Regions from separate parts of the Jeotgalibacillus sp. JSM ZJ347 genome, predicted to be linked through region 2. Evidence: riboswitches for the same ligand, from Rfam matches in the RefSeq annotation. Region 2 holds a riboswitch; the other holds the start of a gene.
What was found. A riboswitch is a leader RNA that binds a small molecule or an ion and turns the genes downstream of it on or off. The one in region 2 is predicted to bind cyclic di-GMP.

Region 1 (3,139 bases), on a different contig from region 2:
GATTACATAAAGAGTAAAGGGGCTCCGATCGTTATTAAAGCAGACGGTCTTGCAGCCGGTAAGGGTGTAGTCGTTGCAATGACTGAAAATGAAGCGCTTGAAGCAGCCGAGGATATGCTTGAACATAACCGCTTTGGTGACTCATCCGGTAAAATCGTAGTAGAAGATTTTCTGGATGGGGAAGAGTTTTCATTTATGTGTCTTGTCAACGGGGGATCTATTATTCCACTTGCGCTCGCCCAGGATCATAAAAGAGCATATGACAATGATAAAGGTCCGAATACGGGTGGCATGGGTGCATATTCACCTGTTGCGCATCTGCCTGCTGAAACAGAAGAAAAGGCAATGAATGAGATTATTGAGCCGGTTGTTCAGGCAATGATGAAAGAAGGGACGCCTTTTACAGGTGTGTTATATGCAGGATTAATTCTGACTGAAGGCGGCCCGAAAGTGATTGAATTCAATGCCCGCTTTGGCGACCCGGAGACGCAGGTTGTTCTGCATAGAATGAAATCTGACCTTGCACTGCTGCTGCTAAACTTGTTAAGAGGTGTAACGGCACAGGCTGAATGGAGTGATCATACGGTTATTGGCGTGGTCCTTGCATCAGAGGGATACCCGGGCTCCTATGAAAAAGAACATTCAGTCCAGACTATACTGGATGCGGAAACATTCTTCTATCACGCGGGTACAAAAGTACATGGCTCTGACATCGTTTCCGACGGAGGAAGAGTGCTCCTTGCTGCCGGATCAGGAGAGGGGATTGAATCGGCACGTGATGAAGTATATCGTGCGCTGGATTCAGTTCACACAGACCATTTTTTCTATAGAAAAGATATTGGCAGTAAAGCATTAAAAAGAAGTTAAAATTTTCAGAAAAATTAACTTATATGGAGCGATTGAGAGCATTTAGTTGAAAAACATTCTTTTTGCACCCTTTAAGAGCGTTTTTCCCTCTTGTATATCACTGACTATCACTTATAATGAGATTACATATATTCTTTATAGAGAACGAGAGGTGATCATATGGTGCGAAAAGAATGTCCTAAATGTATGCGCTCATCCTATAGCAGCGGGTCACGCGAAACCTGGATATGTCCGGTATGCGGTGAAGATCTCACTACATATCCGTCACTTAGAGCAATCTCTTATTACGAACTGAATCAGCATATTCGTCAATCTGTGTACCAGTATTCACCAAAATAAGTCAATTTGATATTGTAACACAAATTTAATGTTGAAAAAGTCAGAATATTTAGGTAAATATGACTATTTATTTACTTTAAACCAAGTGATAATATAAGTCTATAACATAATTCAATACTTAAACTCAAACTTTTAGCCCAATGTTGATCCCGGTGCCGCAATCGCTATGAGAGAACAGAAAAAGGCAAACCATCTGAAAGGATGGGACGCAAAGCTTACGGGTCTAAGGCCAATAAAGAGATAGGGGAGCTATGACGGCTGAGCCGCCTGAAGTACTGTAGAAAGTATTTTAGGAGGGGAATGTAATGGGTCATAAAAATGAAATCGATGTTGAATGGATGGCGCTAATTGAGGAAGCTGTACAAGCGGGAATTTCACAGGAAGAAATCAGAGATTTTCTGGAGAGTGCAGGTTCAGCCAATTGGAGGAGGAATGATTTAGTTGTTGGTTAATTCATACGCGAGACAATGAAAAAGCCTGTGCAAAGTTAGACGCTGCACAGGCTATTTTTGATTGATCCGCCATTTATTAAATTCAATAAACTCTTTAAATTGTTCTTTCGAGATCCCTGACTCCATCGCTGTCTTCGCAAGGTTTACCCATTCACTATCCACATTTTTTTCATCGCTGTCCGGATCCAGTAGAGAGTTGACCGTTACACCAAGTACAGGAGCTATTTTTTCTAAAAATTGGATAGAAGGATTTTTCTGAAGATTTCTCTCAAGAGAACTGATATATGATTTAGCAACGCCTGCCTGTTCAGCCAGTTCAGTCAGCGACATTTTCTTTTCTTTTCTTAAAGCTTTAACGCGGTCTCCAATCATGACAATCACTCTCTTTGCTTAAATATTCTTATATAAATAATATCATACAAATAAAAAAAGACCACTAATAACTGTAATTGAAAAAAATCATTTGACTGAATATTCAATATATTTTTTAACAACATATGATTAATACAGTAAATGTATATTTATCTATCGCACTTAAGAATATTTTAAGATGCTAAAGGAAAAGATTGATGATCAATATGGATTTAAATGTATTTTTTAAAAATAATGTTCACTTATGCACATAATCATTAAAAAGTCACATTTCTTTTGTGCGGTGACGCGTAAAATATGGTAAACTGAATGAAACTTTTAGAGGAATGCTTGGAGTGATGAGAGTGGAACAGAGATTCCCGTGGAAGATCAGTCATTTAAGAGGCCATACCTCCATTTTGGAAGGGAAAAAATCCCCTGATCTTGTACTTGCTGATGTAAATTATTTAAATTCGTCCCTTCATCAATGGGTGAGAGGGAATATATGGATCTATCAGGATAGAATTATTTATGCAGGGAGCGGTATGCCTGAGAAAATGAATGGAACTGAAGTGCTTCACCTTGAGGATAAATGGATTGTACCCGGTTATATTGAACCACATGTCCATCCATTTCAATTGTATAATCCGCAAAGTTTTGGAGAATATGCAGCGAAGCGTGGAACGACCACATTTATTCAGGATAATTTAATGCTCCTTTTATTATGCGACAAAAAGAAAGCGCTTCCTTTTATGCAGCAATTCAAAACTTCACCGCTGACTTACTACTGGTGGAGCAGGCTGGATTCTCAGACTGAGCTTCGCAATGAAGAAGAAGTTTTTACAAATGGTGAAGTGCTTTCCTGGCTTGATGACCCGAGCGTTTTACTTGCTGGGGAGCTGACTTCATGGCCTAAGCTTGCTGAAGGGGATGATCTGCTGCTGAGCTGGGTGCAGGAAGCACGTCTGCGATATAAGAGGGTTGAAGGTCACCTGCCGGGAGCATCAGAAAAGACGATTGCAAAAATGTCGTTGCTCGGTGTAACGGGAGACCATGAAGCGATGACAGGTGATGATGTGTGGAAGCGTCTTGAGCAGGGGCTTGCCGTGACGCTCAGACATTCATCAATC
Region 2 (3,139 bases):
CGATCAGTGCAGGGCGTACCCCGATAAAAAGAATTAAAAGCAGGATTGGAACGAACCTTAAGTCGACAATCGTTTCTTCTGTTACCCGAATGGAAAAATGAATCAGCATAATACCAAGGACGCCACCTGCAAGTCCATCAATCCAATGCATTGCATTCTCTGGAATACGATCTTTGATGATTCGCCATTTTAATTGAAGATAAAAAAAGGTAAGTGCTAGGATAATGCAAATATTAAGAAATAGACCTTCAATGACTAAAATCATACCCTGTGTTCCCCCGTTCACATAATCCTGACATGTAACAACTAAATGAATGATATACATATATACTAACCGATCGTTCAGCTATCTGCATACTATTTTTACCGAATTTTCAGAATAAATAGTTCTATTTAACTATTAACGATTTTGTGTATATGTGTTAAATATTAGTATATAAATACGATGATTGATATAAAATCATTTAGGAAAGGGATGGTTTTTCTGGTCACTAAAAGTGAAAAAAATTTATATAAGCTTGCTAAGTTAGCTGAATCATCTAATAAAACGAAAGGAGAGTTTAAGACTTTTATCGAAAATAGAAAGAAAGATATTCATATGTCAAAGCTGGATGAAGAGAAGCGGGCGGTCAGAGAAATGATGATCATTCAGTCATATTTTTTGCAGTAATATAACCGAACGTTCGGTTGTCACTATAACGATTCTGATGAAAAAAAGTTGGTGAATTATGAACACGAAACTACTGATTATTCAAAGCGCAATTCGTCTTTTTGCACGGCGTGGCTATGAAGGGGCTTCAATCTCATTAATTTCAGAAGAATCCCAGCTCACAAAATCGTCTATTTACAGCCATTTTTCCAGTAAAGAAGATCTTTATATGAAAGCCCTCGATTACTTAATTAATTTTCATCAGCATTACTGGAGTCGGAAAAGGAGCAGCCTGAAATCTGCTACAACAGAAAAAGCATTAAGTGAAATTTTATGTAACGTCTATCAGACTTCCCAAAAAGAAACCTATTTGTCTGTTTTCTGGCAGCTCGCCCTGATTGCGCCTCCTTCTTCCTTTCAAGAAGACGTAAGTCAGAAAATGCTGCGATCAAAAAATATACTATTAACCTATCTTGAGGAAGTTTTTTTGCACGGGTTAACAACAAATCAAATTACCAGTGAGCACAGCCCCGTTTATCTTGCTCATTCTTTTTATTGCTTATTAGAAGGGGCTACACTGGCTCATTTATATGATTCTGTGACTGATAATGAAAAACTGCTGGAAGTGATGTTAAACATATTTTTGAACGGTATAAACATTAAAAAATAAATCATGCAGAGATGCGATGCACTGTAGTTTTATTTGGGCACTTAAATGACAGGGAGTCATTTGTGCAACCGGCTCTCTGGGAGGTGACTCAATGCAAAGGTCAGCGATCAATCATATAATCCTTCAGGAATCTGAAGAGTTGCTCAGCCAATTAGAAATACATGATGAATGTTCATATATTCATTCATTACAGACTACGGCATACTATATTCACTTTTGTGAATATCTTTCATTAGATCACTGCTTAACGGAAGCTGCAGTGCAATCTGTTTTATTTCATGATATCGGAAAATTAAAAATTCCTTCTGATCTTCTTCAGAAAACAACGAGTCTGACACAACATGAATGGTCACAGCTACAGGAACACCCGGCTTTTTCTTTGGATATTTTACAAGCGCATCAAAACATTCTGATTGATCCGGATATTGTACTGTACCACCACAAAAATATAGATCAGTCAGGCTATCCGAGGTCGAATAAACACATTAACTTAGGTGACGCTGTCCGTATTCTTCGCATCGTTGACAGCTTCGAAGCGATGACCGCTGAACGTCCATACGGGCATGTATTCTCAAGGGATGAAGCCTTATCCGAACTGAAAAAATACGCTGGTAAATATTATGATCAACGATTTATTGACGCCTTTTGCTCATTTTCAAAGTTATTTAGTCTTCCGCAGAAGAAGAGATCAAACGATCGACGATTTGACTGGTATGGGCTGTCATAAAAAAGCACTTCCTCAGTGTTGGAAGTTCTTTTCTGCAAATTAAAGTTTCTAGTATACCAGTCAGACATTCTCCAGCAGCGGCCGGTCCTGCAAATACATCGCTAGATCCTGACTTTTTCCATGTGTAATTTCTTCAGCAATTAACTTCGCCAGCACCTGCCCGTACACCATTCCATTATCGCCAAACGCAAATACAAAATAGCAGCCCGGAAATTCTTCATATTTTCCGACCGCAGGGACTCCATCCACAATCCCGCCATAAGATGAAGCCAAATAAAACTCAGGCTCAACTTTTATATCCGGAAACAATTGATTAAATTCCTTAATTAATTGACGTTTTTTATGAGTTAATTTACTATTTCTGTCTCCTTCTTCATCTGTGTTTTCATCTAATCCGCCTATAATGATCCTGTTGTCTTTTGTCGTTCTTACATATAAATAAGGCCGTGCGGTATCCCAGAGGATTGTCCGGTTATACCATTCTGACAGGTCCTCAACCGGATTTGTGGTGACAGTAAAGGTGCTTGCAAAGGAAGCTTTTTTCTCTTTTTTAATATCCATGCCTTCATATCCTGCCGCAAAGATTACGTGCCGTGCCTCGATGGTATAGCCGTTCTTTGTAGTCACAATCATATTGCCGGTTTCCCGATCAAAGTGCTGTCCATTCATTTCAGTATGTTCGAATACACGTACACCCTGTGCGACCGATTCTTCAAATAAGGCGTGCGTATAGGTGAACGGGTTGATTTCCCCGTCATTGTAGGAGTAAATCGCAGCTTCCCGGCTGAAAGGGTACTTCGCTTCAATCTCATCTCTTTTTAAAAAGTCGACCTCACAGCCATGCTGTTTTAAATAATCATATTCCTTTCGCAGCTTGTACACGTCTTCCGGGCAACTTGCAGAATAAAGGGTGTCTCTTCTGGTGAATTCACAGTCAATGTTTGTATGACTGGACGTTGCTTCAATTTCATCAATTGCTTCCTTCAGCAACTTTAAATGTCTCGCAATGTAGTCTTCTCCAAAGGTATTCACTAAACTGGTGAACATCTTCTCACCGGAATATTGAAGTATGGCAGTATTTGTGACAGTGCTG

Region 1: another riboswitch for cyclic di-GMP. It lies ahead of ACH6CZ_RS14550 (anti-repressor SinI family protein); the one in region 2 lies ahead of ACH6CZ_RS06445 (HD-GYP domain-containing protein).

The regions. Positions count from the first base shown of each region.
Region 1 is NZ_JBISEN010000006.1:67,939-71,077, reverse strand. Features, by position in the region: gene purD (phosphoribosylamine--glycine ligase) at 1-867, shown strand, start outside; cyclic di-GMP riboswitch class I at 1,380-1,477, shown strand; gene ACH6CZ_RS14550 (anti-repressor SinI family protein) at 1,512-1,658, shown strand; gene ACH6CZ_RS14545 (helix-turn-helix domain-containing protein) at 1,710-2,030, opposite strand; gene ACH6CZ_RS14540 (adenine deaminase C-terminal domain-containing protein) at 2,369-3,139, shown strand, end outside.
Region 2 is NZ_JBISEN010000002.1:106,242-109,380, forward strand. Features, by position in the region: gene ACH6CZ_RS06435 (GGDEF domain-containing protein) at 1-265, opposite strand, end outside; gene ACH6CZ_RS06440 (TetR/AcrR family transcriptional regulator) at 729-1,319, shown strand; cyclic di-GMP riboswitch class II at 1,320-1,402, shown strand; gene ACH6CZ_RS06445 (HD-GYP domain-containing protein) at 1,411-2,046, shown strand; gene ACH6CZ_RS06450 (NAD(P)/FAD-dependent oxidoreductase) at 2,107-3,139, opposite strand, start outside.